DNA from 4 places in the Paenibacillus sp. J31R98 genome. Region 3 is predicted to be linked to each of the others. Evidence: riboswitches for the same ligand, from Rfam matches in the RefSeq annotation. Region 3 holds a riboswitch; each other region holds the start of a gene.
The links. Region 3 has a riboswitch for cyclic di-AMP ahead of AC0YNX_RS15210 (histidine kinase). Riboswitches for the same ligand answer to the same signal wherever they lie in the genome.
Positions count from the first base shown of each region.

Region 1: another riboswitch for cyclic di-AMP. It lies ahead of AC0YNX_RS27055 (C40 family peptidase); the one in region 3 lies ahead of AC0YNX_RS15210 (histidine kinase).
Region 2: another riboswitch for cyclic di-AMP. It lies ahead of AC0YNX_RS26465 (3D domain-containing protein); the one in region 3 lies ahead of AC0YNX_RS15210 (histidine kinase).
Region 4: another riboswitch for cyclic di-AMP. It lies ahead of AC0YNX_RS30030 (ubiquitin-like domain-containing protein); the one in region 3 lies ahead of AC0YNX_RS15210 (histidine kinase).

Region 1 is NZ_JBWDNO010000010.1:31,448-39,315, reverse strand. Features, by position in the region: gene AC0YNX_RS27065 (DEAD/DEAH box helicase) at 1-796, opposite strand, end outside; gene AC0YNX_RS27060 (hypothetical protein) at 1,030-1,449, shown strand; gene AC0YNX_RS27055 (C40 family peptidase) at 1,740-2,237, opposite strand; cyclic di-AMP (ydaO/yuaA leader) riboswitch at 2,242-2,406, opposite strand; gene AC0YNX_RS27050 (hypothetical protein) at 2,752-3,570, opposite strand; gene AC0YNX_RS27045 (M1 family metallopeptidase) at 3,599-5,605, opposite strand; gene AC0YNX_RS27040 (YwhD family protein) at 5,767-6,291, shown strand; gene AC0YNX_RS27035 (ABC transporter ATP-binding protein) at 6,441-7,868, shown strand, end outside.
Region 2 is NZ_JBWDNO010000009.1:195,254-203,121, forward strand. Features, by position in the region: gene AC0YNX_RS26455 (CAP domain-containing protein) at 1-477, shown strand, start outside; gene AC0YNX_RS26460 (ATP-binding protein) at 635-1,783, shown strand; cyclic di-AMP (ydaO/yuaA leader) riboswitch at 1,849-2,055, shown strand; gene AC0YNX_RS26465 (3D domain-containing protein) at 2,165-3,004, shown strand; gene AC0YNX_RS26470 (polysaccharide deacetylase family protein) at 3,053-3,979, opposite strand; gene AC0YNX_RS26475 (alpha/beta fold hydrolase) at 4,157-5,116, shown strand; gene AC0YNX_RS26480 (SGNH/GDSL hydrolase family protein) at 5,135-5,794, shown strand; gene AC0YNX_RS26485 (zinc-binding alcohol dehydrogenase family protein) at 6,198-7,232, opposite strand; gene AC0YNX_RS26490 (methyl-accepting chemotaxis protein) at 7,335-7,868, opposite strand, start outside.
Region 3 is NZ_JBWDNO010000003.1:337,190-345,057, reverse strand. Features, by position in the region: gene AC0YNX_RS15225 (LacI family DNA-binding transcriptional regulator) at 1-724, opposite strand, end outside; gene AC0YNX_RS15220 (zinc ribbon domain-containing protein) at 1,398-1,661, shown strand; gene AC0YNX_RS15215 (DUF445 domain-containing protein) at 1,818-3,077, shown strand; cyclic di-AMP (ydaO/yuaA leader) riboswitch at 3,268-3,474, shown strand; gene AC0YNX_RS15210 (histidine kinase) at 3,655-5,991, shown strand; gene AC0YNX_RS15205 (basic amino acid ABC transporter substrate-binding protein) at 6,158-6,988, shown strand; gene AC0YNX_RS15200 (amino acid ABC transporter permease) at 7,071-7,727, shown strand; gene AC0YNX_RS15195 (amino acid ABC transporter ATP-binding protein) at 7,733-7,868, shown strand, end outside.
Region 4 is NZ_JBWDNO010000014.1:6,087-13,954, reverse strand. Features, by position in the region: gene rsmA (16S rRNA (adenine(1518)-N(6)/adenine(1519)-N(6))-dimethyltransferase RsmA) at 1-251, opposite strand, end outside; gene rnmV (ribonuclease M5) at 248-814, opposite strand; gene AC0YNX_RS30030 (ubiquitin-like domain-containing protein) at 952-2,103, opposite strand; cyclic di-AMP (ydaO/yuaA leader) riboswitch at 2,348-2,668, opposite strand; gene AC0YNX_RS30025 (TatD family hydrolase) at 2,855-3,619, opposite strand; gene AC0YNX_RS30020 (HD domain-containing protein) at 3,641-4,957, opposite strand; gene AC0YNX_RS30015 (AbrB/MazE/SpoVT family DNA-binding domain-containing protein) at 5,231-5,485, shown strand; gene rsmI (16S rRNA (cytidine(1402)-2'-O)-methyltransferase) at 5,611-6,507, opposite strand; gene AC0YNX_RS30005 (tRNA1(Val) (adenine(37)-N6)-methyltransferase) at 6,504-7,289, opposite strand; gene AC0YNX_RS30000 (initiation-control protein YabA) at 7,368-7,712, opposite strand; gene AC0YNX_RS29995 (PSP1 domain-containing protein) at 7,818-7,868, opposite strand, start outside.

The DNA.
Region 1 (7,868 bases), on a different contig from region 3:
CATATCCAAGCGGATGCGCAGGCTGCTCTTCGAGGTCGCTTGGCGCCGCATCGCCGTTCACTGCATCACGATCACGCGACCCCGCCGCCCGAGCACCGCCCAATCCCGGCAGCTCCCAGCCGCCAAGAAATCGCGCGACTCGCGACAGCGGCTTCTGCGTCGCAGACACGCCGATGCGCTGCACAGGGCGCTTCGCGAGCGCGGACAGCCGCTCAAGCGACAGTGACAGATGCGCGCCGCGCTTGTCGCTTGCAAGGCTATGAATCTCGTCGACGATCACCGTCTCGACCGTGCCCAGCATCCCTCGTCCCTTGTCCGAGGTCAGCAGCAAGTAGAGCGACTCCGGCGTCGTCACGAGGACGTCCGGCGGGCGCTTCGCCATACGGACCCGCTCACTCGACGGCGTGTCGCCCGTACGCACAGCGGAGCGGATGGCTGGCCACTCGAGGTTGTGCTCGCCGGCGAAGCGCTCAATCTCATCCATAAAGCCGACGAGATGGTGCTGGATATCATTGTTCAGTGCTTTAAGCGGCGTAATATAGAGCACTCGTACGCCTGATGCGAGGCTGGCTCCACGCGCAGCTGCATCGGCTTTTGTAAGAGCGATCCGATTGATGCACGGAAGCAGTGCCGCAAGCGTCTTGCCGGAGCCTGTCGGCGCAGCAATTAGGGTATGCTGATCTTGCATAATGGAAGCCCAAGCATCGTGCTGCACGGGGGTAGGCTCGCCGAAGCTATGTGCGAACCAGCCTGCTAATGTATGGTGAAACCCTGCCGAAGCGAAGGGAGGTAGCATCGCGAAGCTCCTTTGCCTTTTTATTCACTTGCTTATAAGGACGTACTCGTCGTTTACCACTAACCTGTTTCTCCCATTCTATCATCCTACTATTCATCTTTTGTAAATTAATTCCTCTTTAGTCAGCTTCAAAGCCGTTTCGCCTAAAAAAATATCCGGTCAGTTTAAGGGACATTCGACATAGAATTTAGAAAAATAGCAGCAGCCAAATAAGCTCGGGAGGTATCGGCTATATGTCGAGATGGCGGGACAGCTTAGAGATGCGCAGAGCAGAGTGGAGAAAGCTGGAGTATGCAATGACGGATACGCTTGCAGGCAGGCGGGTGCTGAGGGTTGCGGGACCGCGATCGCCAAGGCTTACGACGCCGGTATCGAAGGCAATCCGGCAAGAGGAGCTAGTCGCTTTCTCGGAGACATTCGACGCCGGGCTTGCATGTTTCTGCATAGGCGAATTATCGCCGCAGCAGCGGGCGCATTTCCTGCAGCATTGGCATGCGAGGCTCGCTGCTGGTGCAACGGTTGTGATGGCTGATCGCCGAAGTGAGGGCTGCGCTTCGCCTGTGGAACTATATGATCTATTCGCACCGCTCGCCACTGCGCTCGACGTTCAGGTCGGCCGCACGTTTTGGTGGGTTCGCTACAAGCGCAGCTAATTTGGAATCGAGCGGACGCTAACGGAACTCAGACGCGTTATTTGGCACGGGTAAGCCAATGTTCGAATCTAACGGAACCCAGAAACGTTATTCCGCTGAAATTAGCCTGATTCGGTTGCAAAACCTTCGAATAGCGCTTCTTGGGTCCGTTACAATTTTTTGAGCGCTATATTCGGATCAATAAGGCTTCTACGGACCGTTAGCTATGCAAGCGACAGACACGTAGAGCACAAACAAAAAACGAGCTCGCCTCAACTGAGGTGAACTCGTTTTTTGCAAGCAAGTACTAATTAATCGGAGTCTCCATCGCCTGGTTCATCAGAAGGCTCGTCAGCGTATTTTTCATACGTTTGCGGGCTCATAACGCGGCGTGCAGTTACATAGCGTTTTGAATAGTAGGAATCGCTAAGCGCGCTAATCGTAACACCTTTGCTCGAAGAAGCGTGTGCAAACTTGCCATCTCCAACGTAGATGCCGACATGCGAGATTCCTTTGCCAGTCGTATTGAAAAATACGAGATCGCCCTCAATCAAATCGCTTTTCGCGATTTTCTTGCCGAGCTGTGCTTGCGAACGGGATGCATGAGGAATGCTGACGCCCAGTTTACCGTACACGTACATGGTAAATCCGGAGCAGTCGAACCCTTTCGTCGTTGTTCCCGTGTAGGAATACGGGGTGCCAATCACGTCTTGGATGACGCCATCCATTTTGGAATCTGCAAAAACGCTTCCAGCTTGGACTAGTAAGAGCATCGCAAGACCGATCAGTAGTGCGGAAATCTTTTTCAAAACAGGAAACTCCTTCCGGTGCCTACGAGGTTAGCTGTGGGGTTCGGTTGAAGGCTCCCTATGATCACCTCTGGCATTCGCGTCCGTACATGATGTGCGAATGTCGGGATCAATTCACCCAGAATGGTTCCCCCGTTTCCCGTGAAAGGGAATTCGGCAAAATTTTCTTTTCGAGGAAAAAGTATTCGATCATTTTCTCGGTTCTCCTTCCAAGTTCACAGGTTGTTCACAAATTAAAATTATTAGAATGCAACATTTTTGGGCTCTAACTCGTTGCGGGGCCTGGGATTGAGCGGTTAATAGGCATTTATTCCTCCTTCAACGAATTAGAGAAGAATATGGCGAGAACTGTCTTGTAGAAAAATATGAGAGCGGGCGAGAGGGGTGTCGGTTGGAGCGCTCCCGGCTTTGCTAACTAACTGACCTCCGAGACACTACTGGCAGAGGCACTCGAAGCGAAGCGAACGCAAAAAAGGCTGAGCAGGTTTCGTCCCTGCTCAGCCTTTATGAATATCTAAGCCTGCTTCGATTGCCACACATCATACTGGGCGGCTACCGTCCACACCTTCATAATCGTGCGCAACATCTGATAGCCTTGATGCAGGATGAGTGCGAACAGGCCTGCCCACATGAGCGATACGGAGGCGATCGTCATGCTCAGCAGGGCGCCGATGCCCCACATGAGCAGCGAGATACCGGCAAAAGGAAGGAAGTTCACGATGCCGCCCCAGAGAGAGCGGAGCGTGCCAGTGCCGCTGGCGGCTCCGAACTGCATGGTGAGGAAGAGCAGGTGGATGAGCACCGCCCATGCCAGCCAGGCGGCCGCCCACGGTCCTGCATGCTGAGCGAATTCGAGCAGCGAATTGCTTGCGAGCAGCTTCGTCAGTGCGCGCGGTAGCAGCCAGATGGCAGGGAGCAGGGTGAGCGCGGTTTCGATGAGATAGAGCAGGGCGATGGGCTTCCACGCTTTACGGATGCCGCTTAGAAACTTCGTTCCGGCCTCATCTGTCATATGATGCAGCGAATGGAACAGGCCGGCGTTGAGGAATGGCGTGATGAGCATCCGCCCGGCCAGCAATCCGCAGAACAGCCAAGCGTAGGGCTGGATGAGATCCGTCTTGAGCAGCTGGAACTGGGCCTCGGTCATGAACAGCTGGACCGCGTGACTGCCGTTGCTGTACGTATCGGGAAACCTTTTCAAGACAGGCACGACGATCCCTTCAATGGTCCGGTAGAGGAAGAAGCCCCAGATCAGCTCGTACAGAAATAGCATAATAATAATATAGAAGTGCTTGATTGCCAGGCGCCAGCCTTGCTTAATATGTGCTTTCACTCCTGCTCACCTCCTTCATAGTAAGGCGTTACCAAGCGAGTGAGGCGAATATCGTCTCGAGCAGCTTGGTGATGCCGACGCTCCATCGGGTGCGGGTCTGCTCGGTCAGATCAGCCTTCATAAAGTTGTTGATATGTTTATTGTCGAGCACATTGTCGTGCTGAGGGTCCACCGCCGCCCAGACGAGCTTGGAGGAATGAACGAGTTTGTACTGGATATGATCCTGTTGACCATCCCATACTTTCGGCATGATCGTACCGTCGGCAAAATGGAACACCACCGTCACAGGGCCGAAGCTGCCGCCTGTCTTCTTGATGAGCACAACCGATTCGTACTGCGTCTTGCCCTCCTGCTTGACGGGACGCACATGAATGGAAGCAACCGAGTAATCCGACATATCGCTGCCGTAGACGAAGTGGCTGAAGTAATCGTTCCACTTTTTCTTCGTGACCGTTTCGACGACCTTCTGGAAGTCAGCAGTTGATGGGTGCTTGAATTTATACTTCTGGAAGTAGGTGCGCATGATCTTGCGCATCGTCTGGGCGCCGACCTGTTTCTCGATGCCGTAGAGGACGAGTTTGGCGCGCATGTACACATTTTCGGCATAGTGATTGTTGCTGTGGTACGACCACGAAAGTTGCTTCAGCGGCGCAGGATCGGTCATGTAGCTCGATTCCACCGGAAGGTTCGGCTCTACGCCGTATTCGCTCTCCATCACTTTGTCCTCTGCATAGGACGTGAAGCCTTCGTCGAGCCAAGCTTCCTCGAATTCATTGGAGGCGACCATGCCGTACCAGTATTGATGTCCGATCTCATGGACGACGGTCCGCTCCAGATCATAGCCTGGATTGTCGTTATCCGCGGCAAAAGCCGTAATCAGCGTCGGATATTCCATGCCGCCCGCACCGTTGCCACCCTTCGGCGGTACGACGACAGAGAGCGTGGAGTACGGGTAAGCACCGTACCACTGCGCGTACTTGGAGAGCGCGGACTTGGCTGCATGCATGTAGCGGTCCTTGAACTTCGCATGCTGCGGATCAAGGTAGAGCTTGATCCTTACGCCAGGGACGCCTTCCGTCGAGAACGGCTCCTCGGCATAGACGAAGTCCGGCGAAGCCGACCAGCCGAAGTCGTGCACATCATCGGCGTAGAATTGATACGTCTTGCGTCCGTCTGCGACAACGGATGCTTTGGTCTGGAAGCCGGTGGCGGCTACTTTGTAGCTGCTCGGAACGTTGATTTTGACACTGTAGATGCCAAAATCACTATAGAACTCCGAGTTGCCGTGATACTGATGAATATTCCAGCCTTCGGCAGCTCGTCCGCGTGTGCCGGCTGTTTCGTATACGGCGAGCTTCGGGAACCACTGCCCCGCCATTACGAAGTTGCCCGCATAACCCATGCGCGCGAACACTTCAGGCAGCTTCACCTCGAACTTCATTCGTAGCGTTACGCTTTTGCCGGGGGCGACTACGGCGGGCAAGCGGAGCTTGGCCAGCGTTAAGTCATTCGTATTGCCGTCATCGGGCTGCACGTAGTGGAGGCGCGGCAGCAGGCTGTACCCTTCTGTTGTCTCGAGAGAAAGCAGGTTCATGTAGCCGATGCTGTCCACAGTCGCTTTATCGTTACGTAGCTGGCCGCCGGACTCCCGCATGAACGTTGTGTCTTTGGAGCGGAAGGCGTTTGGATACAGGTGGAAGTACAGCTCGGACACCGGCAGCTTGCCAGGGTTTGTCCAAGTTAAAGTCTGCTCGCCGGTGAGCATATGCGTATCTTCCTGGAGGTTCACATTAATGTGATACTCCGTGACCCGTTTGCTGAGCGCAACCGGCTTCGGCTGCATCACGATATCGGGTTCTGGTGCAGCTGGCGGAGCTGCCGGCTTGGGCGGCGGTTCTTTCTTGGCGGGAGCAGGAGCGGAGGCATATATATAGTGTGAGACCCAAGCATCCCCGAACCCTTGCTGTGCCGTTATCCCGATCAGCACGGCGGCGAGGGCAAAGAGTAGAAATCGTTTGGCGCGACCCAGATTCATTGAAACATTCCCTCCCGTTGACAAGCATCTACAGCATGTATATGTTTGCTTTTCCGAGATTATTAGCTAAAATGGAATTAATGTACGGACAGGCGTGTGAAGCCGCGCCGGACGTGGAATTCGAGGGTGTTTGTAAGCTGGAAAGGGAGTTGAGAAGGACCGTGAGCGAACAAGATAATACGCAGCAGCCGCCGGAGAAGAAAGAGAAGAAGTCCCTTTCTTTGAACGTGGTGAGCAACAAGGAACATAAAGGATTTGGAGCGGGGACAATCGACCTGAGCGCGGTGTCCTGTGTCATCATTGATAACGGCGAGGCGTACATCGATGTGGGTGCGATGCATGCCAAGAGCAAAGTGGAACGCGGCATCAAGTTCAGCACGAACAAGGAAGATGTGCCGAATGGCCGCTTGTGCTGGATCGTTTGGGTAGCGGTTGAGCGCACGGAGGATGGCGCAAGCTACGCAGGGGCGACAGCATGTCCAATGTTGATCGATACCGAGGCGCGCAGAGGCTGGAAGATCCTTGCGCAGCATGTGAACAACCTCGACTATGCGATCAAACGCCGTTACGTACTCGATGAGCTTGGCGTGGATGAGAAGCGGGCACTGAAGAACCTGCTTGTCACAAACAATCCGGAGTGGTGGGACCGCTCGCCGGATAAGCTGAAGGAAGCTCTCGAAGTATAGCAGTCATGATGATAGGGCCGCTTCACCGTCTCTTAAGTGAGAAGGATGGGGCGGTCTTTTGTTTAGGGGATTTTTCCCTATTATGGATACTGTGATTGTGATATAGTCATAATACAAGAACGCTTGTTCTGTAAAAAGGAGGACTTCCATTGACTAGTGAGAAGCGCACAGCTTCGCGTAACCATTACGGCGAACTGCTGAAGCGCTATCTGCTGCCGCAGAAACGAACTCTTATTGGACTTACAGTGCTGCTTATTCTCTCCACCGCGCTGCAGCTCGTCAATCCGCAAATCATTCGCTTCTTCATTGATAAAGCGCAGTCGGAGGCAGATCTCCAGCCGCTGCTTCTTGCTGCTTGCTTGTTTATTGCTTTCTCGGTGGTCCAAGGGATTGTTTCGGTCATTGCCACGTATTTCAGCGAGAATGTCGGGTGGAAGACGACGAATGTGCTTCGCGGCGATCTGGCCTCGCACTGTCTGTCGCTGGATATGCCTTTCCACAAGTCTCATACATCCGGTGCCATTATCGAGCGGGTCGACGGAGATGTGAACGCGCTGGCGAATTTCTTCTCAAGCATGATTATTAACCTCGTCGGGAATGCGCTGCTCATGATTGGTATTCTCGTGCTGCTGTTCCGGGAGAGCTGGCTGATCGGCACGGGGATGACCGTGTTCGTCATTGCCGCAATATTCGTTATTCAGCGTATCCGCAAGATCGCTTCGCCGCTCTGGACGCATTGGCGGCAGGCGAATGCAGAGATGTACGGATTTATCGGTGAGCAGCTGGAAGGGACGGAGGACATCCGTGCGAATGGTGCATCCGGCTATGTGATGGGCCGTTTCTATGCGATGCTGCGAGTCATGCTGCCGCTTCGGATTAAGGCGTTCCTCGGCTTTGCCTCCATGTGGAGCACGACGATTATGGTGTTTGCATTCGGCAATGCGCTGGCGTTCGCGATCAGTGCGTATTTATGGAAGGAGGGTTCCATTACAATTGGGACCGTTTATTTGATCTTCTATTATACAGAGCTGCTGGCGAAACCCATTGAGAAGATCCGATCGCAAATGGAGGATTTGCAAAAGGCTGATGCGAGCATCACCCGTATCCGTGCTTTGTTCGAGACGCGTTCCGCGATTGTGGACGGTCCAGGTGCGACGCTGCCGGCAGGCTCTCTTGCCGTGAAGTTCGACGATGTCACGTTCCGCTATGAGGATAGCGATGGGGAGCCGACACTGGACAGCTTGGCGATCCAGCTCCAACCGGGCGAAGTTCTGGGGTTGCTCGGACGGACGGGGAGTGGAAAGTCGACGCTGGCCCGCCTGCTGCTGCGGTTCTATGATCCGCAGGAAGGCGCGATTTCGCTGGGGGAGACGGACATTCGGCAGCTGAAGCTGAGCCAGCTGCGCAAACGCGTGACGCTCGTTACGCAGAATATCGAGATTATTGAAGGAACCATACGGGACAACTTGACGTTCTACGATGATTCGATTCGCGATGAGCGGATTGTGGAAGTGCTGGAACAGCTCGGCCTTGAGAGTTGGTACGCGTCGATGCCTGAAGGACTCGATACGAGGCTC
Region 2 (7,868 bases), on a different contig from region 3:
CCGAACATCATCTGGGCAGGCATGACAGTGAAGGTGCCTGTGACGACGACAACAAGCGGAGGCAACACAGGTTCCGGCTCCGGTTCGACTACAACAAACACGACGGACAAGTCTACTTTTGCAGCTCAAGTTGTGACGATTGTGAATCAGGAACGCGCTAAGGTTGGCCTTGCTGCGCTGAAGTCCGATACGCTTCTGACTAAGGTCGCGCTGGACAAAGCGAAAGATATGTACACGAACAACTATTTTGACCATAACTCGCCGACTTACGGCTCCCCGTTCGACATGATGCGTGCTTACGGCGTCACTTACTCTTATGCAGGCGAGAATATCGCGAAAGGCCAGCGTACGCCTTCGGAAGTGATGACGGCGTGGATGAACAGTGCAGGCCATAAAGCGAATATTCTTGGCGCTAATTACAAGAAAATCGGCGTTGCGTACTACAACGGTGAATGGGTACAAGAGTTTACTTCATAAATGAGCAAGCAACGGGAAGCGGCCAGGGGGCCGCTTTTTTGTTATTCCGGTAGCGTCATTGTTGCATGAGAGAAATTTAATTTCTTCATGCCGCGCAGGTATTGGGTAAATAAAAGCGAAATCTATTCTAACGAATTTGACTACTCGGGGGTCCACTATGCGACGGAAGGCGACGGCAATATACTACAACCAGACGTTGGCTGAACGAACGAAGAGGAAGATAAGGCTTGGAAGAATTGAACCGGATATTGCTCCGCCTTATTCAGTAGCGCTAAGCTATCAGCGATTAATTAAATATTTGCCTGAGCCGATCTTTGTACATGACGGAATCGAAGTTCTGTTCGCCAACCAAGCGGGACTGCGTTTGCTCGGCATGACTGAATTATCAGAGATCACAGGTGATATAAAGGTATGGAAATTCATGCACCCCGATAACCAGGCACGATCGATGGAGCGTATCCACGCGGTTATGCAAACGGATGAGCCGAATGAGTTCGAGGAGTGCCGCATTATTGATGTGTTTGGCGAGGTTATTGATGTCGAGGTATCCAGCACCCGCATACATAATTATCCTGGCAAAGGTACAGTCGTTCAGAGCGTCTTTCGCGATATCCGTGAACGGAAGAAAGAAGAGGAGGCGCTCATTCATTCCGAGAAGCTCTCTGTTGCCGGACAGATGGCGGCGGGCATTGCTCATGAAATACGCAATCCGCTGACCTCCTTGATCGGCTTCTCTAAGTTTCTGAAGACGAAGATCGATAAGTATCATGAGTACTTTGACATTATGCTCGTGGAGCTGGATCGGATTAACTCGATCGTGCAGGAGTTTATGGCGCTGGCGAAGCCGCAGGCCAGCCAATTCCGCAAGCATGATCTCAACCGGATTATTGGCAATGTGCTGACGCTGCTCGAAACGCAGGCGATCTTGAAAGATGTGCAGATTATTCCGCAGCTCGATTCGGATGTGACGGAACTGCTCTGTGATGAGAATCAGCTGAAGCAGGTGTTCGTCAACGTGCTCAAGAACGCCATCGAGGCGATGCCAAGTGGCGGCATCATAACCATTACGCTTACCAATGTCGATGCGCAGCATATTGCCGTCTCGATTATTGATGAAGGGACAGGCATTCCAGAGGAGCAGCTTCCGAAGCTCGGCGGTCCGTTCTTCACGACGAAGGACAGCGGAACGGGGCTTGGTCTGATGATTTGTTATCGCATCATCGAAGGCCATCAAGGGAAAATGGAAATCAAGAGCGTGCCTGGTAAAGGGACGACGGTAGCGATTCGACTGCCGCGCAATCTGTAAGATTCGGCTGTTTTTCGGTGTTGGTTGTATTTTCCGGTAGGATTGTCGTAAGTGTCTGTGTTATCCTTTAACGCGAGCCGAAACATTATGTGCGGGGGATATTTTTAGAGCATAGATAGCGTCAGAAATAGACGCTTTTGCTCGCCAGTTCAGTGAACTGGTTAATGCGTTCACAGCAGCGCTGGGGTGAATCGCTTGGTTAACAAGCGTAGGGCGGAACTCCTTTCGTCCGAATCCGACAACTAACCTCGTAGGCCGCATGCGATGAAGATGAGTAGCTGGCTTAGCTTTAGCAGCTTGACCTGTCAGCATCGTAATGACGGAATATATCCGAGAACTCATTGAGGATATATGTCCGTAAATTAAAGGAGGACGTTCATAGTGAAGCAGAAGCACTCATTCTGGAAAAGAAGCGCCCTGCTCGCAGCACTTGGCATCGCGATCTTCGCGCATGCTGGCGCAGCGCAAGCAGAATCGAACTACACGGCGACAGACAATGATACGTTCTGGTCGTTGTCGCAGAAATTCGGCGTATCGCTTGAGCAGCTGCTGAAGGCGAATCCGATGATCGACCCAGCGAATGTGTACAAGGGACTAACAATCGTTATTCCAACAACCGTTACAGTCGCAAACTTGAAGCAGGATGCACCGCAGCCGATCGCTCAAGAGTCGAAGCAGGCTGAACAAGCACAGAAGCAAGAGAAAGCTGTGACAGCGTCTACGAAGGCTGAGAAGTCGTCGAAGCCTGCTGCGAAAGCAGAGGCGTCGAAGAAAGCAGCTAAGTCGGAAACGGCGAAAAAAGCCGCAAAGAAGTCGTCCAAAAAGGCGGCATCGAAGAAACAAACGCAACAGGTGAAACAAACGAAACAAGATGAAATTACAGTTGGCGGCAGAGCTTATGACATCACAGATGTCGTAAAAGCCAAAGCGAGCGCGTATACGGCTGATCCGTCGGAGAACGGCTGGGGAGCGGTAGACTACTTCGGCAATAAGCTGAAGCTCGGTACGATTGCAGTAGATCCAGACGTTATTCCGCTTGGCAGCAAATTGTACATTACCGGTTACGACCATGATGGGTTGCCAGTCGGCGGCATGATGGGAGTCGCTACCGATATGGGAAGCGCCATTAATGGCAACCGTATTGATATCTTTGTACCGCAATCGCAGCAAGCTGCAAGCAAATTCGGTTACCAATCTGTAAAAGTATATGTTCTAGATTAGAAGAAGGCAGCCTTGCCGAAGGCTGCCTTTTTGATGCTTATATCTCTGTTAGCGGCTGCGCCAGTTGCGTCCGGCAGGCCGGTTCAAGAGCTCCGGCAGCGTGACGATCTGATAACCTTTACTGCGCAGCAGGTTGATAAGCCGTGGGAGCGCTGCAATGGTGCCGGACAGGTCCTGGCCTTCCCCGCCTCCTGCATGCTGCAGGATGATGGAGCCGGGCTGCAGCGTCCGCTTAATGTTAATGAGAATGCGGTTGCTGTCGAGACTCTTCCAATCCACGGAATCGGTATCCCAGTTCACTACGATGTACCCTCGGCTGCGCAGCCAATCGACCTGATAAGGTGTTATTTCACCGTAGGGCGGCCTGATAAACTTAGGGCTGTAGCCGATCAATGGGCGAATGATCCGGTCCGTCCGTGCAATTTGCTGCTCGAACGCGTAGCGCGAGATGCGGGAAAATACAGCGTGATCATACGAATGATTGCCGATGATATGCCCTTCTTTGCTGATTCGCTGAACGAGCGCCGGATGCTTGGCTGCCCGCTGGCCGACGACGAAGAAGGTTGCCCGCACCTTGTAGCGGGCTAGCGTCTCGAGCACCTGCGGGGTAAAGCGCGGGTCCGGCACGTCATCGAACGTCAGCGCGACTCGGCGTGAACCGCGCGGACCCCAGATCACGAAGGAGCCGGGGAACATACGCTGCAGCGTCACCCACGACATCGCTTCTCCACGGTTCTTTTTCTTCTTGACCTGCTGCTGTTGCCCACTCGTGAAGGATGGCTCGGCTTCTGCAGGCGGCTGCATTCTGTTCCCTAAACCGGCCTTGGCAGTTTCAATCTGATCAGACTGTGCTGAAGGGCTCCTCCCAGAAGCAGCAACTCTGTCGCCTTGTATGGTATCTATGCCGCTGCATGCGCATAGGATCCAGGTCAGAAGCAGCACCAATGCTTTGCGGGCTCTGCGCGTCGTTCCCATGGACCTAATCCCCCCGTCAACCAGAATGATCTGTCTGCTTTGTTTACCGTCTCAAACATTCGAATTCATTGTGCCCTCTCCGTCCTTGATCATGCATGGGACGCAACTTCGCACTTTACAGCAGCAAGTCCACCACGTAACATGAAAGGGAATAATGGTGAAAAGGAGACCGTACATATGCCAACAATTGATATGCCGTTACATGAATTGAAAACGTATTCAGGCATCAATCCGCGCCCGTCCGACTTCGACGACTATTGGGAGCGGGCTTTGGGCGAAATGCGCCAGGTGGACGCTGCCATCGAGCTTGTTCCAAGTGACTTCCAGACTCCGACAGCAGAATGCTTCGATCTTTATTTTACAGGGGTGAAGGGCGCTCGCATCCATGTTAAATACGCCCGTCCGCGTCATTCGAACGGACCGCATCCGGCCGTTGTCCAGTTCCACGGCTATACGGGCAACGTTGGGGATTGGCAGGATCGTCTTATCTATGTGTCGTTAGGTTTCTCCGTATTCGCAATGGATTGCCGCGGACAAGGCGGCGGCTCCGAGGATAGCGGCAGCGTGAAGGGCAATACGCATAACGGTCACATTATTCGCGGCTTGGACGACAGCGCGGACCAGCTCTTATTCCGTCATATTTTCCTCGATACCGCACAGCTAGCGGGGATTGCCTTAGAGATGCCTGAGGTCGATCCGAAGCGCGTCTATGCGATGGGCGGCTCGCAGGGCGGCGCACTTACAATCGCGTGCGCAGCGCTTGAACCGCGTGTTGCGAAGCTTGCGCCTGTGTTCCCATTCTTGAGCGACTACCGCCGCGTATGGGATATGGACCTCGACAAGGATGCGTATGCGGAGCTACGGACATTCTTCCGTCACTTCGATCCGCAGCATAAACGCGAAGATGAGATTTTCGAAAGACTCGGTTACATCGATATTCAATATCTGGCGAACCGGATTAAAGGCGATGTGCTTATGGGTGTCGGCTTGATGGATACGATCTGTCCGCCATCATCGCAGTTCGCTGCCTATAACAAGATCACCGCTACGAAGCGGCTTGAAATTTATCCGGATTTTGGGCATGAATGGCTGCCGGGCTTGAATGATAAAGTGATAAAATTCTTCTTGGAAGAGTAGAGGGGGCTTAAACGAACGATGCGTCTTACGAGCAAAGAAAAGCTAGTGATGATTGGGGATTCGATTACGGATTGCGAGCGTGCCAGACCTGTCGGAGAAGGGCTGTTTGGTGCGATTGGCAAAGGATATGTGAGCGTCGTTGATGCTTTGCTGTCTACGACTTACCCAGAGCTTGGCATCCGTGTCGTGAACATGGGAACAAGCGGCAACACGGTGCTGGATCTGAAGGAACGTTGGCAGTCGGACGTCATCGATCTGAAGCCGGACTGGTTGTCAATTATGATCGGAACGAATGATGTGTGGCGCCAGTACGACAGTCCGACAATTCCAGAGCAGCACGTTTACCTCGAAGAATACGAGGCGACGCTGGATAAGCTCGTTGCCGAAACGCTGCCTTCTGTCAAAGGTATCGTGCTGATGACGCCGTTCTATATCGAGCCGAATACGCAAGACTTGATGCGTGCGGAGATGGACCGTTACGGCGCAGCTGTGAAACGCATCGCCGAGAAGCACGGCACGCTGTTCGTCGATACGCAGGCAGCGTTCAACCAAGTGCTGGAGCATCTGTATTCCGGCACTCTCGCATGGGATCGCGTTCATCCGAACCATACGGGCCATGCCGTTATTGCTCGGGCATTCCTGCAGGAAATCGGGTACGATTACAACAAAGGGCTGTAACGAGTGGCAGAAAGGTCGAGTTTAGGAGCATGGATATGCTCCTGAACTCGACCTTTCTTGGTGTATGGTTAGCTATTTGGGCATGTTGTGTGCGAGGTAAGCCACCGGTGTTGAACCGAGAAGCAGGAGGCGTCAGAGGTACCGGTGGTGACCGCCGGTGATTTGCACGTGAGAGAGGCTAAACACTCTCTCAGCATCGGAAATCGCCGCTTTCGCCACGCGAGCGAGGGTATTTGCTCTCTCAGCTCCATTTCCGCCGTTCCCCGGTCAATTTTCGTGTCGGGGCTTTCTCAGCATCCAATTCGCACTTTCGCTCCTCAATACTGACCGTTGCCTCTTCCAGCTCAGCCCCACTTGCATGCTATCAGCCACATCTGCGGCTTCCTACACATGCTCTCGCTCGTTACTCCCACTTCTCTATAACCAGCTTCCCAATCATCGAGCCGGATTCCAGCTTGGCATGTGCAGCACGCAGGTTTGCGGCGTTAATTGGCGACAGCCTCTTCGTCATCGTCGTCCGCAGCGAGCCCTCATCGACGAGCTGCGCGACTTCGCTAAGCAGCCTGTGCTGCTCGATCATGTCGGCAGTCTCGAACATCGCCCGAGTGAACATAAACTCCCACGCGAAGGAGGCGCTCTTGCTCTTCAACAGATGCAGCGGCACAGGCTCCGTCGTGTCGACAATGGAGCAGATTGCGCCTTGCGGAGCGATAGCGTCTACCATGCTCATGAAATGGGCAGTCGTGGCGTTGGTGCACAGAATATAGTCAACGTTACGGATGCCGATGTCCGTAAGTTGCCCAGCCCATGGCTCGTGATGATTTATTACATGATTCGCGCCATGTTCCAGCGCCCATTCCCGTGAATCTGCACGGGAAGCGGATCCGATGACATTCAAACCAGCCAGCTTCGCCAATTGCAGCGCAATGGAGCCGACTCCGCCCGCCGCACCGACGATCAGAATCGTTTTACCGGCATTCGCAGCTTGCTCTCTTGCGACGTGCATTCTGTCAAACAGCGCTTCCCACGCCGTAATGGCTGTTAGCGGCAGAGCAGCTGCTTCGGCATAATCTAACGAAGCCGGCATCCGCGCCACGATCCGCTCATCGACGAGCTGGAACTCGCTGTTACTGCCTTGGCGCGTAATGCTGCCGGCATAATAGACGCGGTCGCCAGGCTGGAACAGCTCACACTCTGGGCCGATAGCTTCTACAATACCCGATGCATCCCAGCCGAGAACGCGGGGAGCCGTTTCCACTCGTTCCTTCGGCGCACGCTGTTTCGTATCGACCGGATTCACCGAGATCGCTTCTACCTTCACCAGAATATCTCGTCCAATTGGTGCAGCAGGCTTCTCCACTTCGACATCCATTAAACTATCTTCTTGCTCGATCGGTAAGTACCGTGTTAACCCGACCGCTCGCATCATTTCTGTCATAGGTTCCAATTCCCCTCTGTGTATGAATGCGTACATTATAACAAAAAAATCCTCCACCCTGATCCCGAAAGCGGGAGGATGGAGGACCTCAATCATTCTCGATTAAATTTTGAAGATAGACATTGTACGCTGCAGCTGCATGACGATCTGCTGCATTTTCTCGGTTTCCGTTACAACATCTTGAACCGAACTCATCTGCTCGTTCATCGACGCGGATACTTCCTCGGTACCTGCTGCCGATTGCTGCGTGATCGCGGAGATGTTCTGGATAGAGCCGGAAATTTTACGAGCGCTCTCCATCATTTGATCGCTTTCTGCCGAGAACTCGGCAATTTGCTGCGTAATGAACTGTACGCTCGTAACGAGCTCAGTGAAGATCACCTCAGAATCGCGCAGCATTTGCATTTGCATCTGAACGACTTCTTCGTTCACTTTGATATTCTGAATGGCCTGCTTAACGCCTTGATCGATGCTGCGAACGAGCGTATGTATTTCTTTCGTGGAAGAGGTCGACTCTTCCGCCAGCTTACGTACTTCCTGGGCGACGACGGCGAAGCCGCGTCCATGCTCGCCTGCTCGTGCTGCTTCAATCGAAGCGTTCAGCGACAACAGGTTCGTCTGTTCCGCGAGATCAGA
Region 3 (7,868 bases):
CGGCGAACACCGCATCAGGCAGCTGCTTCGCATCAATCCAGCGCCGCGCCGTCCTATAGCCATACTCCGTCTCGTAATCGCCGCTTGCAAGTTCGAAAGGCGTTAGCCCGGCTTCATTAAGCGCCTGCAAAAAGCCGCTGCGGCGCTCTTTCGTGCTGCGGAACAGCTCGCTTCCGCTCAGATGGGCGATGGACTGGGCGCCGAGCTTCGCAAGCAGCTGTCCAGCGAGATAACCGCCTTTGATATTGTCGATCGTCACGGAGTAAGCGTCATTCTCCGCATTCTGGTTATCGATGAGCACATATGGAATGTTCCGCCGTTTGAGCTCGACGATATAACGGTCTTCCTCTACAGGAGAGAGCAGAATGAGCCCGTCGACACGGTCTTCCTGAATGAGATAGTGGCTCTCACCCTCTGCAAGCTGTCCTTTCGTAACCGCGACAGCAAGAAAATAACCATGCTGGGCTAGGAGTTCATTTAGCTCGCTAACAATCGCATCGAAGAACGAGTCCTGCAGCGTCGTCAACACGAGACCGATAATGCCGGTCTTGCCGCGAGCGAGGCTGCGTGCGGCTGCGCTCGGGCGATAATCAAGTTCCTTCATTGCATCCAGCACCCGCTGTCGGTTCTTCTCCCGCACTGTTCCTGCACCGTTCAAGACACGGGATACGGTCACGACGGAGAGGCCTGATCTCTTCGCGACATCAAATATGCTTACTTTCATATCCAATCAAGCTCCTATGTCAAAAGTTAAAGCGGTTAAACTTTAATGTTGCAAACAACTACTTTGTTAATACCGTAAACCTTTCATATCAAAAGTTAAACCGCTTTAACTTTTGATTGCTTAACAACTATTGTAGATGACGCTTGCCAATTGCGCAATCGCTTTCTTGCACAACCCACCTCTCGTGAAGTGAGAGAGGGAAAGGCCGCTCTCGGGAGCAGCGAAGTGGGAAAACCCCCACTCAGTGTGCGAAAGCAGTCATGTAGGCGGTGCGGTTAAGCTGGTGATGAGAGAGGAAAAACCCGCTCTCGGGAGCTGGAAAAGCGGATATCTGGTGTTGAGAGAGGGAAAAGCCTCTTTCAGAGTGCGGAAGCGGTCGTATAGGCGAGTAAGCTGGTGATGAGAGAGGAAAAACCCGCTCTCGGCAGCTGAAAAAGCGGATATCGTGTGTTGAGAGAGGGAAAAGCCGCTCTCGGGAACTGGAAAAGCGGAAATCGGGTGTTGAGAGAGGTAATAGCCTCTTTCAGAGTGCGGAAGCGGTGCTTCAGCCGCTGAGAGCACACATAGGTTCTCTCGCGCTCGCCGCCTTGCTGTCAGCGCCGCTCCCATGTACATGCTCCGCAATATTGCATATAATTAACCCATCATTATCCAGAAGGAGCGTGCGCCAACTGTGAGCGTAAGCTACAAGAACTGCCAGAGCTGCGGGATGCCGATCGCGAAGGGCGATAAGAACGGGACAGAAGCGGACGGAGCGAAGAGCCTCAAGTTTTGCATCCATTGCTACGCGGGCGGCCGGTTCACAATACCTGATATGAAGGCTGAGCAAATGCAGGAATTCGTCAAAGGGAAGATGGTCAGCATGGGCTTTCCGAAGTTTCTGACAGGTTTCTTCACCAGAGGCATTCCGAAGCTCGAGCGATGGAAGAGCCATTAATCATACTGATGTGCTAGGAAGGGACAGGCTCGCAAGGCCTGTCTCTCTTTCCGCATAAACCTGCCTTTCTTTTCTCATGAATAGGCATGGATTTTGAACTGATTCACATGTAGTGGTATGGTGTAAGTAGCAATCATAGAAGGAGCCTGAACGATTATGGCCAACGAATCGAGAAAAAATAAACAACTTGCAAATATATCGCTCGGCATCATGGCGGCTGGCTTCGCAGCAACGATTCCGTTCAAGGACGGCGCGCTCGGGCTGCTTCATGTCGGCTTTGAAGCGGGCGTCATCGGCGGCCTGGCGGACTGGTTCGCCGTAACGGCGCTATTCCGCCATCCGCTTGGCATCCCGATTCCGCACACGGCGCTGCTGCCGCGCAACCGGAAGAAGATGTCGGACGGCATCGTCCGCGTCCTGGAAGACCGGCTGCTCGCCAAGGAGAGCATGATCGAGAAGCTGAACCAGCTCGATCTCGCCGAGCAACTGCTCCCACCACTTCGTAATGCGCTGCAATCGGCGGTGTACAGTGAGCGGCTGCCGCAGCTGCTCGAGAGCGCGCTGCGCAGCATCCCGGCCGACAAGGTCGTACCGCTGCTGTCGGGCGAGATTCGCTCTGCCGCTGCGCGCATCGACCTTGAAGCATTGCTGCGCAGCTTCCTGCACCGTGCCGCCGAGAATGGCACCGACGAGCGGCTGCTCGATCTGCTGCTCGAGCGCGCCGAAGCGTGGGCCGGAACAGAAGGCATGCGCCGTGAGCTGGGCAATTCTGCGATGCAGCTTGTGAAAGGACTCAATCTCGGCGGCCTCATGCAGTTTGCCGTTAACGCCTTTATTGGTTACTTAGATGAAGACCGGCTCGGTACGATGCTGCAGTCGTTCATCTTGAACAAGATCCATGAGTTGAAGGTGCCGGATACGCAGCGCCGTAACGCCATCATGCAGCATCTGCACAGTGGCCTCGAAATGCTGATCACTCGCTTGTCCGAGACCGGTCAGCTGGATCAGCTTCGCGATGAGCTGCTGAATGCTTTTGACTTGGAAGGCGAACTGGCGCGTCTCTTCGAATCGCTTCGTGAGAAAGGCATTGCTTTCGTACATGATGAATCGTTCGCAGACCGGACATGGCCGCTGCTGTCGCAGCTTGCGGACCGTTTTGAAGCGAATCGCGAGCTTGTGGCCGATGCAGAGGGCTGGCTGAAAGGCCAGATCGTGCACCTGATAGAACGCAATCACGCGAGAATCGGGTCATTCGTGCAAGAGAACCTCGACCGGCTCGACAACGACCAGCTCGTTGAGCTAATCGAAGATAAAGTCGGCCAGGATTTGCAATGGATTCGCGTCAATGGCGCGGTTTGCGGCTTCCTGATCGGACTTGTGCTGAAGTCGATTGAGCTGATTGTCGGCGCATTTTGAAGTAACGCCCTCCATTCCCCTGTCAAATATCAGCTATTTGCAAGAAACGGCGATATAGTGAGTTAGGCAGAGGATACTGGAGCAGCGCTTTGTTGTAAGCGCTATAACCACCTAACTTGGCAGGAAACGAGAGTGCATTCTCTTCCGTATTCCTTTACAAAGAGAGGCTGGGGGCGTAACATGAAGCAAGTTAAAAGAAACGCTGAATTTCTTGTCTTAAGAAATCGGGGGAACCACTAGTAATGACAAGCGCATGGTGAAGCAATTTTGCCAGTCGCAGTCATTGGGGTGAATCTTGAAGAAAGCCAGGCCGCTTGCGGCTTTGTAGCTCTTCAGGTAGGGCGACTCTCACGCCCGAATCCGGCAGCTAACCTCGTAAGCGTAATCGAGAGAGGCGACGAATGATCGTGCATATAGACACTTTTAAGATATATTTGTGCCTAGAAGCCGCGAGAGGCGTTCCTCTTTTTTAAAGAGGCATATCCCCCCGTACAGGCTTCTTTTTTGTGCAAATAAAGCAATAAGCTTGCGAAGTTTAGGAAAGTTTATAGGTGTAGGAAGGAAGGCGAAGTTTGTTATGGCTGGTTACCGCCGTAAAACCCCTGAAGAATTGCTATTATCCATCTCCAAAATCCATCGTGGACGTCTGAAAGTGTACATTGGTGCTGTTAGCGGTTCTGGCAAAACCTATCACATGCTGCGCGAAGGCCAATCGCTGAAGCAGCAAGGGATTGAGGTTGCCGTCTGTGCGGTGTCGACGATGCGTCGTCCGGAAACGGTCGAGCAGCTCGCGGATTTGGAGCGGATCCCAAGCATTCATTGGTATAAAGGCGATGAAGAGAAGAAGGATCTTAATCTTGACGCAATTCTCGAACGCAATCCGGAAGTGCTGCTCGTTGACGGGCTAGCGCATGAGAATCGGCCGGATGCGAAGTTCAAGACACGTCTTGAAGATATTACGTTCCTGCTCAGCCATGGCATTAGCATCATAACGACTGTCAATGTGTACGAACTCGACGGGGTCACGGAACTTGCTCAGAAGCTGACTGGCATAGAGGCGGAATGCACCGTCTCGGCCGATGCGCTTGAGCTTGCCGACGAGGTACGCCTCATTGACGTGTCGCCGGAGACGATTTTGAACCGCCTGAATGAAGGCCTGTGCAATATTAAAGGCCCAGGCTTGCTGAAGCGAGGCAATCTCGGTAAGCTTCGCGAGCTATCGCTGCGGCTGATGGCGGAAGGCGTCAACGAATCGCTTGAGAAATACCGCGAGGAGCAGGGCTTTATCGGTCCATCCGGTGCGGCAGAGCGGATTCTGGTCGCTGCGCAGTATCACTGGAACGGCTCGATCTACATCCGCCGCGGTCAGCAAATTGCGAAGCGGCTTGGCGGTGACCTGCAGGTCGTCGTTTTCTCCGATTCCAGCCAAGAACCCACGAAGGAACGCGAAGCGTTCAAACGGTCTATCTTGAAGCTGACGGAGAAAGTGGACGCGGGCTTCCGCGAAATTTCGGTCGGCAGCCGCAGGCAAGTTCCGCCTGCGCTCATTAAATATGCGATGCTCATTAATGCGACACGCATCGTTATGGGGCATTCGAAGCAGACGAGAGCTCAGGAATTCTGGCAAGGCTCCATCGCTGGTTCCGTATTGAAGCAGGTGCGGAACATTGACCTGTTCTTTATGGCGGATCGCGCTGAGCATGAAGGCGAGCGCGTATTGCCGGCGAAGCGTTCGGCGCCGCAGCAGTCTTCGCATTCGGAGCCATACCGCAGACTTAGCGCGCAAGAGGTCGAGAAGAAGATCGAGCGCATTCGCCGTGGAACGTTCAAGGTATACATCGGCGCGGCTCCTGGCGCGGGCAAGTCGTATATGATGCTGCGCGAGGGCAATGACCTGCTGCGCAGAGGCATCGATGTTGTCATCGGCCTTATGGAGGCGCATGACCGCGCGGAGACGCTGCAGCAGGCAGGCAAGCTCGAGATCGTACCGCGTAAAGTGATTGACGCGGAGAAGGGCATTACCGAGATGGATGTCGACGCGATTATTGCACGCAATCCTGAAGTTGTTCTGATCGATGAGCTTCCGCATACGAATGCGGTTGGCAGTCGCAATGCGAAGCGCTATGAAGATATGCAGCAGATTCTTGATGCAGGTATTTCTGTAATCGCAACGCTGAACGTGCAGCATCTCGAAAGCTTGAAGGATGCGGTCGAGCAAATTACCGGAACGACGATTGCGGAGACTGTGCCGGACAGCATCTTGCGCCTAGCGGACGAGGTCGAGCTAATCGACGTCACGCCGATTACGCTGCAGCAGCGGATGCGGGATGGCCTTATTTATAAGAAGGATGACGTCGAGCAAGCGATGACAGGCTTGTTCAAGACAGGTAATCTCATTGCACTGCGCGAGCTTGCGCTGCGTGAAATTGCCGATGACGTCGATGAACGTTTGGAATCGTGGGAACGAAACGGCTCGCTTCGGGGACCTTGGCGCCGCCAGGAGTCGATCTTCATTGCCGTGACCATAGGGGAAACAGCAGAACGACTGATCCGCCGCGGCTTCCGGATTGCGCATCGCCTGAAAGCGGCGTGGCATGTCCACTTCGTGCAGACGAGCGGCGAGCGTGGTCCTGCAGTTGATAAGCGGATCGAGGCGCTGCAGGAGCTGACAGCAAGACTCGGCGGTACGTTCGAGGTGGAGCAAGCGGCTTCCAAGAACGCCGTACCGAGCGCGCTGCTGGCAAAAGCGAACGAGCTGAAGAGCACCCAGATCGTGCTTGGCCAATCGCGAAGAAGCGTCTTGAACAAGATGATGCACCGACCTGTTGTGGAGACCGTGCTGCGTGAAGGACGTCATATGGATGTACTCGTCGTGGCGGATTTTAATCCGAATATCGCGCTTGGTGAAGAATAGAACCATCGTGGAATGGCAATCATTTCACCAAGTGCGCTGCACGGACGTGGCTAGCGGAGTGGTAAAATGTGAGAATACTTCACTTGTTTAAAAATTTAAATTGAAACAGTGCCTATTTCTTGATAAAATCTTCATTAGTTTAGCAATCAGCATAGGGGGCTTCTATATGAAGAAGTGGTTGGTGTCAGCAATCATTACATTAATGGCTGTAGTAATCGTAACAGGCTGCGGTGCAAAGAATAATGCAAACACAGGTAACGAAGCAGGCGGCAACGCAAGCAGCAACGCAGGCGATACAAAAACATACAAGTTTGCGACAGATGCAAGCTATGCACCGATGGAATTCATGGATAAGGACGAGTTGAAAGGTTTCGACATCGAGTTCCTGGACGCGGTTATGAAACAAGCTGGTCTGAAGTATGAAGTAACGAACACAGGCTGGGATGCAATGCTTGAGAGCGTTAAGCAAGGTACAGAATACCAAGGCGGCGTATCCAGCGTATCAATCACAGACGATCGTAAACAAACGTATGACTATTCGATGCCGTACTTCGAATCGCGCAACGTGATTCTGGTTAAAGATGGCAGCGACATCAAGAGCGCAACGGACTTGAAGGGCAAGAAAGTTGCCGTTCAAACAGGTACGACAGCTGATATTCTCATGACGAAGATCATGGGTAATGGCGACACGAACTTGAAGAAGTTCGACAGCAATGCTGTAGCGCTGTTGGAGCTTGACCAAGGCGGCGCGGACGCGGTCGTTGCGGACATTGCAATTGTTAGATACTACATTCAAACAAACCCGGACAAGAAGTATATCAGCATCGAAGACAACACGAACTTCGCTCCGGAATACTACGGTCTTCTCTTCCCTAAAGGCAGCGACCTGGCAGCGAAAGTTGATCCTGCAATTAAAGCCATTATTGAAAACGGCAAATATGCAGAAATTTATAAGAAATGGTTCGGCGAAGAGCCAAACACAGATAACTTGAAGTAATCGATTTGCGGAGGCATGCGTAAAACGCATGCCTTTTTGGTTGATCATTACCATTCCATTTGGATTGAAAGGACGGGCAGGGATGGATTTTAAGTTTGATATTATTTGGGGTTATTTGCCCCTGTTCTGGAAAGGGACGTTATACACGATCCTGATTTCCCTTTCAGGCGTCGTGCTAGGCTCAATCTTGGGTCTGTTCGTCGGCTTTGGCAAAATGTCGCGCCGCTGGTATTTACGCTGGCCGATGCAGTCGTATATTAACTTCTTCCGCGGAACTCCGCTGCTTGTTCAGATCTTCATTGTGCACTTTGGTTTGATGCCGCTCCTGATCGGGAAGACGAACTCGATCGCTGCGGCGATTACCGCGCTGACCTTGAATGCGGCAGCTTACACGGCAGAGATTTATCGCGCCGGCATTCAGTCGATTGACAAAGGTCAGAGCGAAGCGGCTCACTCCCTTGGGATGACACACTTCCAAACGATGCGTTTTATCATCCTGCCGCAAGCCATTAGACGTATGATTCCGGCATTCGGCAACGAATTTATCGTGCTTGTGAAGGACTCGTCCTTGACTGCTTTGATTACAGCACCTGAAATTATGTACTGGGCCGGCGTTATGAAAGGCCAGTATATTCGAATTTGGGAGCCGTACTTGACGGCAGCGTTCATTTATTTCATCCTTACTTATTCCTTGAGCAAACTGCTTAATTGGATAGAAAGGAAGGCTAATCGCCAATGAGTACGATGATTGAAATTAAAGGCTTGTCGAAAGCGTTTGGCAGCAATGTCGTATTGAAAAATATCAATGCTACCGTTAGCAGCCAAGAGGTTGTCGTCGTCATCGGCCCATCCGGATCGGGCAAATCGACTTTCCTGCGCT
Region 4 (7,868 bases), on a different contig from region 3:
ATCTCGATTGCCGTCACGCGTCCCGCTTCCTGGGCAAGCTGCTGCGTGAGCGCACCAATGCCTGGGCCGATCTCAAGTGCGCCTTTCGTCTCATCCAGCTCAGCTGCACCGACAATTTTGCGCAAAATATTTTGATCGATCAGGAAGTTCTGACCGAGGCTCTTCTTAAATGTAAACCCGTACTTATTAATGATGTCTTTCGTCCGCTTCGGCGATCCGACATCAACGTTCGTTCTTGTTCCTTCTGTCATGGCTGGTCTCCTTCATTAGACTGCTCCATTGCTGCAAGTGCTTGGTCGAACTCCTGGCGCGTAATTCGGAACGTCTGGCAGCGTTTGAAGAACTGCTTCCCGTTCGCATATCCGATGCCTAGCGAGTTGCCCATCGCAAGTCGCCGTTCCGCCGCCTGCGGATGTACAAGCAGCCCTGCACGCATCAGATCGTCCATCGTTACTTCAGCGAGCGTGCCGCTTCCTTCCGCCGCTTCCGTGCGCAGATTCGCCAGAGCGCGGCGAATCGCTTCAGGCGAAGCATTCTCAACGCCGATATCGCCCTTGTAAAGCGCCTCCTCCTGCGGGAGGAACGCGTGCTTGCAGCCTGGCACTTGCTGCGCAACGATCTTGCGGATCCGCTCGCCTGCATGGTCGGGATCCGTAAAGATAATGACGCCGCGACGCTCCATCGCGAGCTTCACGCGCTTCAACACCGCTTCGCCAATCGCGGAGCCGCCCGTCTCTATCGTCTCTGCCTCAACGGCACGTTTAATCGCGACCGTATCGTCTTTTCCCTCTACGACAATGATTTCTTTAATCATGGGACGTTCATTCCTTCCCTTCAGACGAACATACAAAAAGAAGAGGCAATCGCCTCTTCTTATGATGGCATATTTACGTGCAAAATACGATATGAATGAAGAAGAAATACCCATGCATGTGCAAGCTTTATCTCTTCCTACAGCGATTCTGGCTTCTTAGGTCCTAGTATGTAGACCGTAAACCCACGCTTCAAACCGAATTTATCGGCATACGATTCGCTATCAAAGTAAACATCGATCTTGTTTCCTTTAACCGCGCTGCCCGTATCTTCCGCACGACGGAAGCCAATGCCCTCGATATAGACCCACCAGCCGATCGGAATAACCTTCGGATCAACGGCAATTGTCCGGCCTTCCTGCACACGTGCTCCTGATGCGGTAATACCGTATTGCGGGTGATTCTTGCCTTTGCCTGTCGATTCAACGCCGGCTGAATACGCCGTCAGCGTGACATTGCGCAGCACTTTCTTCGAGCTGAACGTTACGCCCCGCTTCGTAAGTGTCGTTACCGCTGGCGATTTGGCAGACAGCACCATCACCTTCGGCTCAGGCTTCTTCGTACCTACTGCAACGACTTGGTCAACAGCAGAGGCCTTCGTCATTTTTTCCACGAGCGTTTGCGATACGAGGATACCGTTCTGGAATACCTTCTCGAACCTCTTCACAATCGTGCCTTTTTTGCCCGTCTGGACAAGTTTTTCTTTCCCCAATGCGAGCTTCGGATCTTCCTTCTTCACGATCGTGAACGGAACCGGATACGCACTCTCAGAGTACTTCTTATCGATCCGAGTAACCGTAATAATCATGTTAGGCTCAAGCGAAGACGTTAAAGGGGGTACGACTTTATCTTGACCACGTACCGATATGTCAGCCTGATTAATCGCTGCCGCTACCGTTTTTTCTGTCGTATACATCGTCTTTGCTTTGCCGTCTGCCTTTACAACTAAAGACACCGCTTGATCGATTACAATGCGGTCGCCATCTTTAATTCCGCCATCTAGCGGCATCGACACTTTGTCAAAAGCGCCGACAGTAATGGCTTGTTCATCCAGTAGGCGTTGAAGGGACCATTGTTTTGTTGAAACAATCGTTTCTCGTCCATTCACTACTACGGACACGTGCTTGTCAGCCGTTCCGTGCAACAACACCAAAAACATGAAAGTCATAGCGATTGAGATCAGAGCGCTTAGAATAATTAAACGCACGTTCTCATGCTTCCATCGCAATGCGAAAGACATGCTGGATGATCGTTTACCATGGGTGGTGTCCTTCATCTGGAGTGCTCCCATTTCTTCGGTCCTCCTTACATAGCCCCGCCGCCTTGTTACGCATGATACTTAGACGCGACTATTGAGATTTAGCGTGCGATATCGCACGCATTTCCAATCTATCTTCACCTCCGTGCCCGTTCCATGATACGCCCTGTGTCGTCACATTATGCTTCATTCAAACAAAAAAGAAGCCCGACGACAGAGGATCTGTTTCGTGGCTTCCCAATTCGACAAAGGGTAAGCATGGATTGCATGCACGAGGTTGATCTCTCTTATTACGCTGGCGAGGTTAGCTGTCGGATTCGGGCGTGAGAGTCGCCCTATTCGCTCGTGACGTTGAGTAGCGTTCAATGGTACTCATAATGCACGTCAGTCGCAAAATTCACCCCAAGAAGAATCTCCATGTTTACTTCTGTTTGTCACGTCACGCAAATCAATTCGATGAACCATCGAAAATTGATTTCGTGTGAACGCAAACCAATTTCGTCGATTGCCAATCGAAATTGATTTCGTTTGATACAAACAGTTTCAACAATTGGTTCCCCCGCTCTCCAAAACTTCGGAGATTAAGCGTTTATTGGAAAAGGAATACAAGTTTTGTTGCTCTGAAATGAATCATACAGTCTAGCGCTGCACATTGTAAAGAACTGATTAATGACGATTTTAACGAATTTTAAGGATAATCCAGTGAATTTAACTTGATTTCAGGGGATAAAGTTAGTTTTTTCAAAGGAATGGTCCCAAATACTTGCTTTCACTTCCATTTTCACTACATTCCAAAACATTTCAGTGCATTTTCGGTCGTGATTTTTGATATTTCTTCCACGGACTTGCCCGTTAACTCCGCCATCGTATTTGCTACAAGACGGACGAAGGCCGACTCATTTCGTTTGCCTCTATGGGGGTGAGGAGTCAAATATGGGGCGTCTGTTTCAATCAAAAGCCGGTCGAGCGGGACATGCGCAAGCACCTCTTTGGGCACACGAGCATTTTGGAATGTAAGCGGTCCCCCGAACGAGATATAGAAGTTCATATCAAGGCACTGTTTCGCCGTTTCCCAGCTTCCGGAGAAGCAGTGCATAACGCCGCCAACTTCCTTCGCTCCCTCTTCACGAAGCAGCCTGACGACATCCTCATGTGCGTCCCGGTTATGGATTACAATCGGCTTCCTCTTCTGTTTCGCAAGCTGTATTTGCTCTCTGAATACGCGCTGCTGCACATCTTTAGGTGAAGTGTCCCAGTGGTAATCGAGCCCGATCTCCCCGATCGCAACAACCTTTGGATGATCGCATAAGGATGCAATCCATTCCAGATCTCCTGGCCGCATATCAATGCTGTCTACGGGATGCCAGCCCACAGCCGCATAGATGAACGAATATTGCTCCGCGAGCGCCATTGTGGTCGGTATCGTTTCCCGGTTAAAGCCGATATTGATAAGCTTATGTACGCCTGCTTCCTGCGCTCTTTCGATAACTTCTGCACGGTCCTCGTCGAATTTCGGCGAGTCCAAATGGGTATGCGTGTCGATTAACATAGGTGCGAAAGTAACTCCTTTCTACATTAAAGCGAATAATTCGCGCAAATTTGCCGGGAGCTTCGACACTGATTCGCGAAGCGGTTCTTCCGGGTAATATAGATGGTACTTGCCTTGGCGAATACCTGTGATGGATCTGATGATATCGGATCGCTCCGAAATCTCCGACAGCTGTTCGTCACGACCCAGCAGCAGAATAGGCGGTTTTTCTTCCTTGCCTGCAGAAGCCGGTGCATCAGGTCGATAAACATCGTAGGGCATGTCATACGGAAAGTCAATTTCCAGATGGTAGTCGGGGTGGAGCCCAATTGCCTTGAAGTGCTCGCGTATCTCTTGCCAAAGCATCTCATCTGCATGGTCCATCGTTACGTATTTATACAGCTTCCGGTTTAAGAATCGGCGGCATAGGTCAGCAAGCACCTCATCCTGCTCATTCACCCATAGGCTGAACGCGGTCTGAACGAGCGCCTCATCAAGTGCCAGATAACCTTCAATATCAATCGTTCCCGCTAATAGCTGTTCCAACGGGCCAACCATCCAATTGAATATGTACCCGGATGCATACAGTTCCTTCGCCCTGCGGAAGATTTGCCGGAGAATAATCTCCGAGCTTCGTGTCACGGGATGAAAATATACCTGCCAGTACATTTGGTAACGCGACATGAGGTAGTCCTCTACCGCGTGCATGCCGCTCTCTTTCACTACAATTCTTCCCTGGTAAGGCCGAAGTACTCGCAGTATTCGCTCCAGGTCGAAAGTGCCGTAGTTTACACCTGTAAAATACGCATCCCGCAGCAGATAATCCATCCGGTCTGCATCCATTTGACTGGAGACCAGACTAACGACAATCGGCTCATAATAAGTCTTGCAGATGACAGCTGCAATCCGCTCTGGATAGGATGAATCATAGGCTTTCAGCACAGCGTTAATTTCTGTTTCTTCTAATAATAGGCTGCATGTCCACTCTTCATGATGCGTGTCAAAAACATCTTCAATGGAATGGGAGAAAGGGCCGTGTCCGATGTCATGAAGCAGCGCCGCGCACAGCGCAATCAGCTTCTCCCCGGCAGGCCAATCCGTGTATCCGCCTCGCTCGAACTGGGAAATGATTTTGCGGGTAATCTCATAGACGCCGAGTGAGTGGGAGAATCGGCTGTGCTCTGCACCATGGAAGGTCAAATAGGAGGTGCCAAGCTGGCGAATACGCCGAAGCCGCTGAAATTCCCTCGTATTAATCAAGTCCCAGATCAAGTGATCCTGTACGTAAATGTACTTATGAACCGGATCCTTAAACACTTTCTCCTCCGCCAATCGTTCCTTGCGCTTACGAGCTGCCATTTCCATCTCACTCCTTCTATCGTTCATCGTTTCGACACAAAAGTCGATCGATTGTCGAATGTTGTCGCAATTTCATTTCCAATCTGATTACAAATATTGTACGATACTAGTAGATGATTTGCTGTTTAATAAAGCAAACCTGACGTCACTGGTCATAATTACCGTCAAATCGTCGTTGACTATTATGGGAAACGTTGGTATTATTAAAGCATAAATTGATGGATTTTGTCGAATCGTGACGATGTAATCTAGTACGAGAGGAAATGATAGATCATGATGAAATCGACAGGCATTGTACGTAAAGTAGATGAGCTCGGACGTGTTGTTATTCCTATCGAGCTGCGCCGTACGCTTGGAATTGGCGAGAAGGACGCACTCGAAATTTATGTAGATGGCGAACGCATTATGTTGAAGAAATATGAGCCTGCTTGCATCTTCTGTGGCAATGCAGAGAACGTAGCTTACTTCAAAGGTAAAATCGTTTGCAACGCTTGTTTGACCGAAATGCCAACTCCTGTTACAAAATAAGAGACAAACTGAGAATTATAGGTTATAATATGTTTATCCATTATGTTAATTCTAACCTTTTTATACTCCTTGATGCCCCCCACGGCCTATATGGCTAGGGGGGTCTTTTTTTTGTCTCCACTTCTTTACTTCTTCATAACTTCATTATATACGTCCCGCTTCTGCATCCCGCGATCTTGCGCCGTTCGCTTGATGGCTTCCTTGCGATCTTCGCCTTGCTCCTCATAGCGGCTCACATGCTCCTCCAGGCTTAGCGCTTCCCACCAGTTCTGCTCGCTTTGTCTCAGCTCTGCCGCTTCTTCCTTGCTTACGCCCGCAATAACGAGACAATACTCGCCGAGCGGTGGATGCTCCTCCAGCCAGCTGATGCATTCCGAGATCGTTCCGCGGGCGACTTCTTCATGACGCTTCGTCAGCTCGCGCACCATCGCTATTCGGCGATCGCCCCACTGCTCGAGCATCACCGGAAGCGTCTTCGTAATCCGATGAGGCGATTCATAGCATAGAATCGTCCCTTCCTGCTTCTGCAGCTGCTTCAGCCAGTTCGTCAGCGGCTTGCGGTCGCGCGGAGGGAAACCGGCGAAGAAGAAGTTATCCGTCGACAGCCCGGATACGATAAGCGCCGATAGCGCCGCGTTGGCGCCGGGAATCGGCACGACCGCTATTCCCCGCTCCGCAGCCGCGGCAGCGAGGTCGGCTCCAGGGTCAGAGATTGCAGGCAGTCCGGCATCACTGACCAGCGCAATTGACTGACCAGTTTCCAGCAACCGGATCAGCTCCGGGCCGCTGGCATCCTTGTTATGCTCGTGATAGCTGACCAGGCGCGTTGAAATTTCAAAATGCGCGAGCAGCTTACGCGTCTGCCGCGTATCCTCTGCTGCAATTAGATCGACTTCCTTCAGCGTCCGAATCGCCCGGAACGTCATATCCTCCAAGTTCCCAATCGGCGTACCGACCAAGTATAAGCTGCCGCTCTCGCCGCGCTCTCCCTCTTTGCTGCTAAAACTCCGTTGTACAATCATTTCCCTGTATTCCTCGCTTCCGCCATAGCAGCCTCTGCAGCTTTATCACCATAATAGATCCGCATCAATTCTTCATTATATTGCCGCTGTTCATTGTATACGATAAGCGGCGGCAGCAGCTTAATGTCTGGCTTCCCGTCACGCAATGCTTCTATAAGCACCATATTCGCTTCCGCATCCTTATGCGGATGAACGAAACGGATGCGCTTCGGCTCCAGCTTCCATTTTCGCATCGTCTCCATAATTTCAACGAGACGGGACGGACGATGGACCATGGCGACACGACCGCCTGTACGAACGAGCCTTGCGCAAGCAGCCACGATATCATCAAGCGTCCCATTACGCTCATGTCTCGCCATTGCGAAATGCTCATTCTCGTTCTGGTCGCCGGACCCTGCCGGCATATAAGGAGGGTTCACGGTCACGACATCATACATGCCTTGGCGCTGTTTGTAAAACTCCCGCAAATCACCTTCATAAATCTTAATTTGCTCAGTCAGTCCGTTAGCCTCTACACTCCGCCTTGCCATATCTGCCAATCGGGGCTGAATTTCCACGGCGTCAATCGATGCTTTAGTCCGTGTGGTTAAGAGCAGCGGTATAACGCCATTGCCCGTGCATAGATCAATAATCTTCCCGCGGGGCGGAACCGCGGCGAAACGCGCAAGCAGCACCGCATCCATCGAGAAGCTGAATACCTCGCGGCTTTGTATAATATATAATTCATGCGTTAATAGATCATCCAGCCGCTCATTCGGCTCTAATTTCACTTCATTGACCACTACTTCTGCTCCTTCACCAGTTGTATCTGCATCGCCTTCTATATGCAAACAAGACCCTAGCAATAAGGGTCTTGTTGTTCAATCTTTATTGAGAAAGGAAAGGCAGAACAAGCAGTCGCCTTCCGTACGCAAATGGCCGTAATACAGATTGCATATATGAAATCCTTCATGATACAGTCTTGCCAAATTGTCATAGCCTTGTCCAACACCAGCTGTATCAGCAGTACCGCTCGGCTCTTCAACTGGCAACGTAATGATCTCCTCATCGACGACAACCGGTGCCGTCACAGCTTTCTTCGGCGTATGGACCGCTGTCTCGCGCTTTAATACTTTGCGCAGCTGCCCATTTTCTATACTGAGCCGGTTGTTGTCTTCGAGGAGCGATTTGATTTTCTCTTTCATTGCACCGATTTCTTGATGCAAGCTTCCCAAGTGGGATTCAAATTCGCTTATTTGACTAAAGATATCTCTTTTCAAGTCTTCACCCCAAGGCTGTGCAGCTTCGGATTTAAGTTAGGCGCGCTTTTCTTACTTTATGACGACATCATCTAGCGGTAGCTCCTTCGGCTTGCCGCCATC